One region of the Lentzea xerophila genome, then DNA from elsewhere that is predicted to be linked to it. Evidence: riboswitches for the same ligand, from Rfam matches in the RefSeq annotation. Region 1 holds a riboswitch; each other region holds the start of a gene.
What was found. A riboswitch is a leader RNA that binds a small molecule or an ion and turns the genes downstream of it on or off. The one in region 1 is predicted to bind cobalamin.

Region 1 (4,094 bases):
CGGCGTCGTCCAACATGGACACGACGTGCGGGAAGGCGTCCCGGAAGAAGCCGGAGATCCGGACCGTGACGTCGATGCGTGGCCTTTCCAGCTCCTCCAAGGAGATCACTTCGAGCCCGGTGACGCGGCGCGACTGGTCGTCCCATACCGGCCGCACGCCGAGCAGCGCGAACACCTCGGCGATGTCGTCGCCGGCGGTGCGCATCGCGGACGTGCCCCAGACCGACAACCCGACCGAGGGCGGCCATTCACCTTCGTTCTCAGAGCGGTAGCGCTCAAGCAGCGAGTCGGCCATCGCCTGGCCGGTCTCCCACGCGAGGCGCGACGGGATCGCCTTCGGGTCGACCGAGTAGAAGTTGCGGCCGGTCGGCAGCACGTTCACCAGGCCGCGCAACGGTGATCCGGACGGACCGGCGGGAATGTAGCCGCCGTCCAGCGCGTGCAGCACGTTCGTCATCTCGTCGGTCGTCCGCGCCAGCCGGGGCACGACCTCGACGGCCGCGAACTCCAGGATCTTCTGGACGTCCGTCGACTCGTGCAGGGTCTTGGCGGTCTCACGATCCCAGCCCGCGTCTTCCATGGCCTGGACGAGGGCGCGTGCCTGTTCCTCAACGGCGTCAACGTCTTCGCGGGCGGTACCGACGAGTCCCAGCGCCTCCCGCAGCCCCGGCAGCGCGGCGACCTGACCGCCCCACATCTGCCGGGCCTGCAGCATCGCGAGCACGAGGTTGACGCGGACGCTTCCGGTCGGCGCCTCGCCGAGGATGTGCAGGCCGTCGCGGATCTGCACGTCCTTGACCTCGCACAGCCAGCCGTCGACGTGCAGGATGAACTCGTCGAACTCCGCATCGTGCGGCCGGTCGTCCAGGCCGAGGTCGTGGTCGAGCTTGGCGGCCTTGATCAGCGTCCAGATCTGCGCGCGGATCGCCGGTACCTTGGCCGGGTCCATCGCCGAGATGTTCCCGTACTCGTCGAGCAGCTGCTCCAGCCGCGCGATGTCGCCGTAGCTGTCGGCGCGGGCCATCGGCGGCACGAGGTGGTCGACCAGCGTGGCGTGCGCGCGCCGCTTGGCCTGCGTGCCCTCACCGGGGTCGTTGACGAGGAACGGGTAGATCAGCGGCAGGTCGCCGAGCGCCGCGTCCGTGCCGCACGATGCCGACATGCCGACGGTCTTGCCCGGCAACCACTCCAGGTTGCCGTGCTTGCCGACGTGCACCACGGCGTCCGCGCCGAAGTTCGACTCGACCCACCGGTACGCCGCGAGGTAGTGGTGCGACGGCGGCAGGTCGGGATCGTGGTAGATCGCGATCGGGTTCTCGCCGAACCCGCGCGGCGGCTGGACGATCACCGCGACGTTGCCGGACCGCAGCGCGGCCAGCACGATCTCGCCGTCCTTGGACCTGCTGTGGTCGACGAAGAGCGAGCCCGGCGCGTCGCCCCAGTGCTCCTGCATCGACTCGCGGAAGTCGTCGGGCAGCGTCTCGTAGAACTCGCGGTAGTCGGCCGCGGCGATGCGGATCGGGTTGCTCTCGAACTGCTCCTGCGTCAGCCAGTCCGCGTCCTGGCCACCGGCGGCGATCAGCGCGTGGATCAGCTTGTCGCCGTCCAGCTCCTCGACGCCCGGCAGCTCGTCGCCGATGTCGTACCCGTGCTCCCGCATGGCCTTCAGGAGCCGGACGGTCGACGCGGGCGTGTCGAGCCCGACCGCGTTGCCGATCCGGGAGTGCTTCGTCGGGTACGCCGACAGCATGACGACGATCTTGCGGTCTGCCACGGGGATGTGGCGGAGACGCCCGTGCCGGACCGCGATGCCCGCGACGCGCAGCGCCCGTTCCGGATCGGCGACGTAGACGGTGAGGCCGTCTTCATCGATCTCCTTGAAGGAGAACGGAACCGTAATGATCCGGCCGTCGAACTCCGGGATCGCGACCTGGGTCGCGGTGTCCAAAGGAGACAGTCCGTCGTCGTTGGAGTCCCACGACTCACGGCTGGAGGTGAGGCAGAGGCCCTGCAGGATCGGCACGTCCAGCTCGGCCAGCGCACCGACGTCCCACGCGTCGTCGTCGCCACCGGCAGACGCCTTGGCGGGGTTCGTGCCACCGGCCGCCAGCACCGTCACGACCAGCGCGTCGGCCTGGCGCAGGGTGTCGAGCAGCTCGGGCTCGGCGGTGCGCAGCGAGGAGCAGTAGACCGGCAGCGGCCTGCCGCCCTTGGCCTCGATCGCGTCGCACAGCGCGTGCACGAACGCCGTGTTCCCGGCCACGTGGTGGGCGCGGTAGTAGAGCACCGCGACCGTCGGACCCTCGGCTTTGACGGGCTCCCGTTCGAGCACACCCCACGTCGGGGTGGCGGTGGGGGCCTCGAACCCGTGGCCGGTCAGCAGGATCGTGTCGGAGAGGAACTTGTGCAGCTCGGCGAGGTTCGCGGGGCCACCGTGCGCGAGGTAGAGGTGCGCCTCCGCGCAGACACCACCCGGCACCGTCGACAGCTCCATCAGCGCCGCGTCCGGCTGCTGCTCGCCGCCGAGCACGACGACCGGCAGCCCGCTGGCGAGCAGCCAGTCGAGGCCTTCCTCCCACATCCGGCGGCCGCCGAGGATGCGCACGAGGACGAGGTCGACGTCCTGGATGAGTTCGGGCAGGTCGTCGGCCGTGAGCCGGGCGGGGTTGGCGAGCCGGTACTCGGCACCGCTCGCACGCGCCGACAGCAGGTCGGTGTCGGAGGTCGACAGCAGCAGGATCACGCGGGCTCCATCCCTCTTGGGGTCCTCGCCCCAGGTTGCGGGTGACTGGCGAAGCGGAGTTCCTGACTCCCAGCGTCCGCTGGTCACAGTGGCGGGACCGCGCCGGATTCGCACCGGCTTCCTCCTGCGCTTCGTCGTTCGGGCTCACCCTAACCGGCGGGTTACAGTCCGACCTATGCCCACCGGAATTCAACGGGGTCACCCGGACGCCTGCCCCGGCGCCGTCGAGCTGCACGCCGCGGCCGACGGCGGGCTGGCGCGCATCCGGGTGCCGGGCGGCACTCTTTCCGCTGCTCAGTGGGACGTCGTGCGACTGGCCGCGCTCGAACTGGGGTCGGGCGCGGTGGAGCTGACCTCGCGGGCGAATCTCCAGATCAGAGGCCTCGCGGACGGCGTGGAGCTGGGCTCGCGGTTACGTGCCGCCGGCCTGCTGCCCTCCGCGTCGCACGAGCGGATCCGCAACATCATCGCCGCGCCGCTGGACGACAACCAGGCGCTGGTCGACTCCCTGGACTCCGCCCTGTGCGCGGACCCCGCGCTGGCCTCGCTACCAGGGCGTTTCCTGGTCACGGTGGGTGCCGCGGTGAGCGGTCTGGGCGGCGACTTCGGCCTCGCCGGAGACGTGCTACTGCTGGCCGGTACCGATACAGGTGTCCGAGTTCACGATCCGGTCGACGCGGTGGTGTCCGCCGCCCGGCTGTTCCAGTCGATGCGCGGATCCGCCTGGCGCCTGTCCGAAGTGGACGGCGGTGTGCGAAAGATCACCGACTACTTCGGCGTCTCTGCTGACGAGGTGTTCACCCCGGTTGTGACGCCCGTCGCACCTTCGCCGGTGACGCCGGGTGTGCCGCTCGGCCGCCTGGACGCCCATCAGCTCGCCGGGGTACCTCTGCGGCTGACGCCGTGGCGCAGCCTCGTCGTGCCCGCCGGGACCGACGTCGCCGGCCTGATCACGGACCCCGCCTCCCCGTGGCACGGCGTCAGCGCCTGCACCGGACGCCCCGGCTGCGCGAAGTCGCTCTCCGACATACGCGCCGATGTGCACGCTTGGGTCGATGCGCACGCACGGGCCGATACGACACACCACACACACGCGCCGGGCCGGGTACCCCCAATTTCAATTCTAAGGAGCAGGTCCGACACTCCCGGCGCGGTTCATTGGTCGGGCTGTGCACGCCGCTGCGGTCGTCCCGCCGGCGATGTGACCGAGTTCGTCGCGACCGGCGACGGCTACGAGGAGTACAGGTGACGCAGTACATCAAGGACGGGGCGGAGATCTACCGCCAGTCCTTCGCCACCATTCGCGCGGAGTCGGACCTCACCAGGTTCCCCGACGACGTCGCGAAGGTCG
Region 2 (4,094 bases), 3.3 Mb from region 1:
CACACAACGGACAACGCCGGGGTGAAGGTTCCGGGTTCCTGGGTTCAGCAACCCGACAGGTTTCTCCCAGCTTGCCGACAGCTTCAGCTCACGACGCTGCCGCAGGTGATGTTGACCTGCGCTCCCGTGATCGTGCGACCCCAGTCCGAGGCCGCGAACACCGCCGCCCGCCCGACGTCCTGCAACGTCGCCGCCCGTCCGAGCAGCGTGTCACCGACGATGCCGGGTTCGACCTGGTCGCGGAACTCCTCCGGGATGGACTCGGGAATGCCACCGGTCTGCAGTGTCACCGCCCTGACGCCGTGCGGTCCCAGCTCGGCCGCGAGCTGGCGGCGCATCGCCTCGACCGCGTCGAACGCCGTGACCAGGCCGCCGAGGTGCCAGCGGCGGTGCACCGAGCCGTCGCCCGTGCCGCCGAAGAAGAGGATGACCCCGCTCTTCTGCCTGATCATGTGCCGGGCGGCGGCGCGGGCGGTGAGGAACTTCGAGCGGACGTTCGTGACGACCGGGCTGAGGTAGTCGTCGACGCTCATCTCGTGCAGCGGCGTGCCCTGGACGTCGTTGTCGGAGATGACGTTGACCGAGATGTCGATGCGGTCGAGCGTGGCCGCGTGCCGTTCGACGCTCTGCTCGTCGAGCGCGTCGACCACCGCGTACCGGGCTCCCAGCGCTTCGGCCTTCACCTTCAGCGCGGCCTCGGAGCGGGCGGCGAGGTGCACTTCGGCACCCGCCGCGACGAACGCCTCCGCGATGGCGCCGCCGATCGTGCCCGCGCCGTAGATGACCGCGGTCTTCTCGTTGAGGTTCATCGGTTCGCCGGTCATGGCCCCGAGGCTACTGTCGGGGAGGCGCTCAGCGCAGCGCGACGACAGCCTCGGCGGCCACCGCGTCCGCCACCGCGTTCAGCGCCGGTGAGTCGAGTTTCCACTGCTGCCAGTACAGCGGCACGGAGATGGTGCGGCCGGGCGCGAGGTCCACGAGGCCTTCCTGCACCTGCTGCGGCGGCACCATTCCCCAGCCGAGGCCCGCGACGATCGCCCGCACGTACACCTCCGACGACGGGACGTAGTGGCGGTGTTCCGCGGCACCGCGACCGCGGGTCAGGGTGCGGACGAACCGGTCCTGCAGGTCGTCGTTGCGGTCGAACACCACGACCGGCGCGTCCGGCAGCCACGACTTCAGCGGGCCGTCCACGAATCGGTCCATGAAGGACTGTGAAGCCATTGCGGCGTAACGGATATCGCCGAGCCGCCGCACCGAGCAGCCCGCCACGGGTTCGCGCGAGGACGTCACCGCCGCCATCACGAGACCCTGCCGCAGCAACGCCGTCGTGTGGTCCTGGTCCTCGCGGTGCAGGTCGAACGAGATCTTGAGCTCCAGCGAGACCCGTTGCAGGGCGGGCAGGAACCAGGTGGCGAGCGAGTCGGCGTTGACGGCGATCGGCACCCGCACCACCGCGTCCTCCCCGAGCGCCGCGTCCAGGTCCTGGTCGAGGGCCAGCAGTTGCCGACCGTAGCGGACGAGCACCTCTCCCGACGGCGTCAGCCGCACCGGACGCGCCCGGACCAGCAGCACGCGGCCCGTCCGTTGCTCCAAGGCCTTGATGCGTTGCGAGACAGCGGAAGGCGTGACGTGCAGCACTGTCGCCGCGGCATCGAACGTGCCCGCGTCGACGACCGCGAGCAACGTCCGCACCAGATCCAGATCCATCACGAGTGCTAATGGTACGTAAGAATCTGTAGCTGGTCTCATCAAAAGGGGGTCAATACCGTTGACGACGTGACTGACCTGCTGCTCGGCTTCGGCACCATGTTGACTTTGATCGTCGCGATCGGCGCGCAGAACGCTTTCGTGCTGCGCCAGGGACTTCGGCGACACGCGGTGGCGAAGGTCGTCGCCGTGTGCGCCATCTCGGACGCGATCCTCGTCGCGGTGGGCGTCGCCGGGTTCGGGGCGATCGTGCGGGCCTTCCCGCAGGCGATCACCGTCGCCGCCGTCGTGGGCGGGCTTTTCCTGCTGGGCTACGGGTTCCTGGCGGCGCGCCGGGCGTTCACCTCTTCGACACTGCAGGCGGGCTCGGAGATCACCAGCCGGCCCGTGCTGACCGCGCTCGCGCTCACGTGGCTCAACCCGCACGTCTACCTCGACACGCTGCTGCTGCTCGGCTCGATCGCGGCCGGCCGGTGGCTGTTCGGCGTCGGCGCGGTGACGGCGAGCGTGCTGTGGTTCGTCGCGCTCGGGTTCGGTGCCCGGCTGCTCAGCCCGCTGTTCGCGAAGCCCCGCGCGTGGCGGGTGCTCGACGGCCTGATCGCCGCCGTGATGATCACCCTCGGGGCGACCCTGATCGCCGGATGGTGATCATCACCAGCACCGCCGCGACGGCCAGGACACCGCTCGTCACGGGCGCCGCCGTCCCGGTGAAAAGGGACGCCGCAGCGAGGCCCGCGCTGACCAGAGCACCGATGACGACCCGAGGCCGAAGATCATCCACGTTCTCGACCCTAACCCACGACACGCGCATGTTGGGTGGTGATCCAGACCCCACCACCACATGTAGTATCTGCCGCGCCAGTGGTTCACCGACCCGACTCAACCGGGCCGGTGAGGCAAGAGGGAACCCGGTGGGAATCCGGGACTGCCCCGCAGCGGTGAGTGGGAACGAAAGCCGTCAACGAAGCACTGGGTCGCGAGACCTGGGAAGCGACGGCCGGTAGGCGCGAACCAGGAGGTTCGGCACGGCGCCCACGAGTCCGAAGACCTGCCATTGGTGTGCGCGCAAGCCTGCGCGCACGACACGGTGCCCCGAGGGAGGGCGGCTGTGTGCACCAGTGGTGTCGACCGCTGGCGCGCGCACGCGTTTCCTCGGGCAGATCTCGGAGGAGAGAGCGTGCCCGACCGCCCAACGTCCATGGATCGCCTGTCCGGGGTCGTCAACGAAGCTTGCGCCGACCTGCCCAACGCGTCGGCCGAGGCGGTTCTGGCCGAGACCAAGCGCAACCTCTACGACGGCATCACCGGCGCCGAGCTCGCGCTCGCGCCGATCATGGCCGCGCGCACGATGGTCGAGCAGGACCCGGACTACTCCTACGTCAGCGCCCGGTTGCTGCTGGACAAGCTGCGCACCGAGGCATGCGGAGTCCCGCTGTCGCACGCCGAGATGACCGAGCGCTACCCGTCGTACTTCGCCTCGTTCGTCCGCCACGGCATCGAGGCAGGCCAGCTCGACCCGCGCCTCGCGGACTTCGACCTGGTCCGGCTCGGTGCGGCGCTGGACGCCTCACGTGACCTGGACTTCCAGTTCCTGGGCATGCAGATCCTGTACGACCGCTACTTCCTGCACCTCGACGGCCGTCGCTACGAGCTGCCGCAGGCGTTCTTCATGCGTGTCGCCATGGGTCTCGCCCTGGAGGAGGACGACCGCGACGCCCGCGCGATCGAGTTCTACGAGCTGCTCTCGTCGTTCGACTTCATGTGCTCGACACCGACGCTGTTCAACTCGGGCACCACTCGCCCGCAGCTGTCGTCCTGCTTCCTCACCACCGTGGACGACGACCTCGCCGGCATCTTCCACGGCATCAGCAACAACGCGCTGCTCAGCAAGTTCGCGGGCGGTCTCGGCAACGACTGGACGCCGGTGCGCGGGATCGGCGCGCACATCAAGGGCACCAACGGCAAGTCGCAGGGCGTGGTGCCGTTCCTGAAGGTCGCCAACGATACCGCGGTCGCGGTCAACCAGGGCGGACGCCGCAAGGGCGCTGTCTGCGCCTACCTGGAGACCTGGCACATCGACGTCGAGGAGTTCCTCGACCTGCGCAAGAACACCGGCGACGAACGCCGCCGCACCCACGACATGAACACCGCGAACTGGGTGCCCGACGAGTTCCTGCGCCGGGTCCGCGCGAACGGCCAGTGGACGCTGTTCTCGCCCGACGAGGTGCCGGACCTGCACGACGCGTTCGGCAGCCGGTTCGCCGAGAAGTACCGCGCCTACGAGGAGATGGCCGACAACGGCGAGATCAAGGTCTTCCGCCGGCTGCGGGCCGTCGACCTGTGGCGGCGCATGCTGACCATGCTGTTCGAGACCGGCCACCCGT
Region 3 (4,094 bases), 720 kb from region 1:
ATCGTGCTGATGGAGCTCCTCGGGCTGGAGAACGTCGACATCCCGACGCTGAAGCGCTGGAGCTCGGGTTCGCTGGAGTTCTTCTGGGGCGACATCTCCCGCGAGCGCCAGATGGAGCTGGTCGACGACGTCGGCGACTTCCACCAGTGGCTGGTCAAGCGCTACCACGCGCGGGACGGCGAGCTGTTCTGCGCCTTGGCCGACGCCGGTGTGTCCGCTGAGGACTCCGCCGGACTCTGCTACTTCCTGCTGATCGCGGGCCAGGAGACGACGACTCAGTTGTTGTCCACGGCGTTGCGCCGCGCGTTGCAGAATCGCGAGTTGTGGGCGCGGCTGCCGTTGCCCGGAGTCGCCGAGTCGTTCGTCGAGGACGTGCTGCGGACCGAGACACCGGTGGTGACCTGGCGGCGGCTGACCGCGCGTGAGGTCGTGCTGTCCGGTGTGCGCGTGCCCGCCGGTGCGGAGCTCGTGTTGTTGTTGAGCGGCAAGGAAACCGACCCGCGGCACCTGGCGTTCGGCTACGGCCGGCACTTCTGCCTGGGCGCGGGACTGGCGCGCCTGGAAGCCGCGGTGACCTTGCGAACCGTCGCCGAGCACGAGCCGTCGCTGCACCTGGTCGGTGACGAGCCTTCGTGGCTTCAGCTCCTGTCGTTCCGCGCGCCGAAGTCGGTGGCAGTGAGCCGCTGACCTGAGGTTTGATGCCGGGGTGATGAACCGCCGGCTGTCCGGAGTCCGCAAGAAGACGCTGCTGGAGTCGCTCGGCCCCGTGCCGGACGTCGACCCCGACCGCTACGGCGACGGCGGCCCGGTGGGTGCGCTGGAGACCCGCGTGGCCCAGCTGCTCGGCACCGAGGCAGCGCTGTTCGTGCCGACGGGAACCATGGCGCAGCAGATCGCTTTGCGCTGCTGGGCCGACCGCACCCACAACCCGATCGTCGCGATGCACCCGCAGGCGCACCCGCTCAACCACGAGGACGACGCGCTGACCGTGCTGTCCGGCCTCCGCCCGATCAGGGTGCGTGACTCCGAGGTCGCCACCTGCCCCGAGCCGTTCGGGACGCTGCTGCTGGAGGTGCCGGACCGCGAGGCCGGCTTCGTCCTGCCGGCCTGGGACGAGCTGGTCGCCACCGTCGACCTGGCCCGTGAGCGGGACGCGGTGGTGCACCTCGACGGCGCGCGGCTGTGGGAGAGCACCTACGGCCTGGGCAAGCCGCTCGAAGAGATCGCCGGCCTGTTCGACTCCGTCTACGTGTCGTTCTACAAGTCGCTGGAGGGCATCTCCGGTGCGGCGCTCGCCGGCACCCAGGACTTCGTCGACCAGGCACGCGTGTGGCGGCACCGGTACGGCGGCATGCTGTTCCAGCAGTGGCCGGCGGCGCTCTCCGCGGTGCACGGCCTGGACACCGTGCTGCCCCGGTTGGGCGCGTACGTCGAGCACGCCAAGGTGGTGGCCGACGCGATGGGCCTGCCCGAGCCGCACACCCACCAGTTCGCGCTGCACCTGCCCGGCGACCCGGCGAAGCTCACCGCGGCCAGCGGCGAGTTCCTCGGCACCTTCTGGCGGGACGGGATGCTCGCCAAGACCGAGATCACGGTCGCCGAGCCCGCGCTGGAGTGGACGGCGGACGAGGTGCGGGAGGCCTGGGCCCATTTTCTCGGCCTGCTCTGAACGCGCGAAACCCGGCCCACCCACCGTCCGGAAGGCTGCCGGGTCCACTTCACAGCGCTAGTGCGACTGCGCAGACCGCATTCCTGACGCGACGTCGCTCACCTGGCTGTTGGACGGGCGGGTGCGAAATGCGACGATGCGCGGAGCTGTGAGGGGAGCGCGAGGAAGCCGGTGCGAATCCGGCGCCGTCCCGCGACTGTGACCGGTCCGGAAAGAACCGGGAGTCAGGAACTCGTCCCCCTCTTCACCCACCGGCCACGGGCGTGGACACCCGAGGAAGGACTTCGCCGAGCATGTTCCCCTTTTCGGCTGTCGTCGGACATGACGACCTCCGGCTCGCCCTGCTGCTGAACGCCGTTCATCCCGGCATCGGCGGCGTACTCGTCCGAGGCGAGAAGGGGACCGCGAAGTCGACCATCGTGCGTGCCCTGGCCGCGCTCCTGCCTGAACTGGACGTCTCCGCGGGGTGCCGCTTCGGCTGCGTGCCCGGCAGCACGGACTGCCCCGACGCGCCGCACGAAGGTGGTGAACGGAGGCCGGCGAAGCTCGTCGAGCTGCCCGTCGGTGCCACCGAGGACCGGCTGGTCGGGTCGCTCGACCTCGAGAAGGCGCTGACCGAGGGCGTCCGGGCGTTCCAGCCGGGGTTGCTCGCCGCGGCGCACCGCGGCGTGCTCTACGTCGACGAGGTCAACCTGCTGCACGACCACCTGGTCGACCTGCTGCTCGACGCCGCCGCGATGGGACGGGCGCACGTCGAACGCGAGGGCGTGTCGGTCTCGCACCCATCGCAGTTCCTGCTGGTCGGCACCATGAACCCCGAGGAGGGCGAGCTCCGGCCGCAGCTGCTCGACCGGTTCGGGCTGACCGTGGCGGTGAAGGCGGCGCGGGACGTGGGCATCCGCACCGAGGTGATCAGGCGCCGGCTCGCGTACGAGGCCGACCCCGTGACGTTCGCGGCGAAGTGGGAGGAAGAGGACGTCAAGCTCCGGCAGCGGATCGCCGAGGCGAAGCGGAGGCTGCCCGGAGTGTCCCTTCCGGACGGTGAGCTGCGCCGGATCGCCGCCGTCTGCGCGGCTTTCGAGGTCGACGGCATGCGCGCGGACCTCGTCGTCGCCCGTGCCGCCACCGCCCATGCGGCGTGGCGGGGAGCGGACAGCGTCGCGGAGGCCGACGTCGAGACCGCGGTCCGGCTCGCCCTGCCGCACCGGCGCCGCCGCGACCCGTTCGACGAGCCCGGCATCGAGGAGCAGCAGCTCGAGGACGCCATGCGCCAGGCGGCCGAGCACGCGGAGGAGCCTCCTCCCGAGGGCCCTGACGACGACGGGCCCGGTGGCGGCGAGCTGCCCGAACCGCAGGAAGGCCCGAAGGGCAACGGGAACGCGCCGAACGACCGTCCGGCACCGGAACCCTCTCCCGCGTTCAAGGCACGGCTGCTGGAGGTCCCCGGAGTCGGCGAAGGCGCACCGGGCAAGCGTTCCAGGGCACGCGCCCGCACCGGCCGGATCGTCCGCTCGTCCAAAGTGGACGGAAGCGGCCTGCACCTGGTCGACACGCTCACGAACGCGGCGCCGCACCAGGCAGCGCGCGGCCGGACCGGTCCTGGCCTCCTCCTGACCGGCGGTGACCTGCGCAAGGCGGTCAGGGAGGGCAAGGAGTCGAACCTCGTCCTCTTCGTCGTCGACGCCTCGGGTTCGATGGCGGCGCAGAAGCGGATGTCCGCGGTCAGCGGCGCGGTGATCTCGTTGCTGCGCGACGCCTACCAGCGCCGGGACAAGGTCGGCGTGGTGACGTTCCGCGGCAACCAGGCCGAAGTCGCTTTGCCTCCAACCACTTCTGTCGACGCGGCCGCGACCCGGCTCAAGAAGATGAGGACCGGAGGCCGGACCCCGCTCGCGGACGGCCTGCTGAAGGCCCATCGCGTCCTGGAGATCGAACGGCTGCGCGATCCGCGCAAGCGCCCGCTCGTCGTCCTGCTGACCGACGGCAGGGCGACGTCGTCCGGGCTCGGTGGCGATCCGACGAAGGACGCGATCAAGGCCGCGGGCCTGCTCGAGCAGATCGCCGTCGTGGTCGTGGACTGCGAGCAGGGCCACGTCCGGCTCGGTCTCGCACAGAAGATCGCCGACGCGCTGCAGGGCGCCTGCGTCCGGCTCGACCAGCTCAGCGCCGACCACCTCGCCGGCGTCGTCCGGGCCGCGTGAGTTCGCGCCGGACGACCAGCTTCCCGGCGAACTCACCGGAGTCTGCGGAGCAGCGACCAACGAGCAAGGAGAATCCAGTGCCTCAAGGACAACCCACCGAGGTGCCGAAGGACGGCCTGACCACCCGTCAGCGCCGCAACCGGCCGTTGCTGATGCTGCACACCGGTGAGATGAAGGGGAAGTCGACGGCGGCGTTCGGCATGGCGCTGCGCGGCTGGAACCAG

Region 2: it holds a riboswitch for cobalamin, as region 1 does, so the genes downstream of both, ACRSBM_RS23755 (ribonucleoside-diphosphate reductase subunit alpha) here and cobN (cobaltochelatase subunit CobN) in region 1, are expected to answer to the same signal.
Region 3: it holds a riboswitch for cobalamin, as region 1 does, so the genes downstream of both, ACRSBM_RS04975 (putative cobaltochelatase) here and cobN (cobaltochelatase subunit CobN) in region 1, are expected to answer to the same signal.

The regions. Positions count from the first base shown of each region.
Region 1 is NZ_CP194934.1:1,716,483-1,720,576, reverse strand. It holds gene cobN (cobaltochelatase subunit CobN) at 1-2,743, opposite strand, end outside; cobalamin riboswitch at 2,779-2,910, opposite strand; gene ACRSBM_RS08495 (hypothetical protein) at 2,919-3,992, shown strand; gene ACRSBM_RS08490 (precorrin-8X methylmutase) at 3,989-4,094, shown strand, end outside.
Region 2 is NZ_CP194934.1:4,966,634-4,970,727, forward strand. It holds gene ACRSBM_RS23735 (DUF998 domain-containing protein) at 1-3, opposite strand, end outside; gene ACRSBM_RS23740 (SDR family NAD(P)-dependent oxidoreductase) at 84-824, opposite strand; gene ACRSBM_RS23745 (LysR family transcriptional regulator ArgP) at 853-1,710, opposite strand; gene ACRSBM_RS23750 (LysE/ArgO family amino acid transporter) at 1,810-2,358, shown strand; cobalamin riboswitch at 2,556-2,780, shown strand; gene ACRSBM_RS23755 (ribonucleoside-diphosphate reductase subunit alpha) at 2,909-4,094, shown strand, end outside.
Region 3 is NZ_CP194934.1:999,487-1,003,580, forward strand. It holds gene ACRSBM_RS04965 (hypothetical protein) at 1-687, shown strand, start outside; gene ACRSBM_RS04970 (threonine aldolase family protein) at 710-1,669, shown strand; cobalamin riboswitch at 1,772-1,923, shown strand; gene ACRSBM_RS04975 (putative cobaltochelatase) at 1,963-3,870, shown strand; gene cobO (cob(I)yrinic acid a,c-diamide adenosyltransferase) at 3,948-4,094, shown strand, end outside.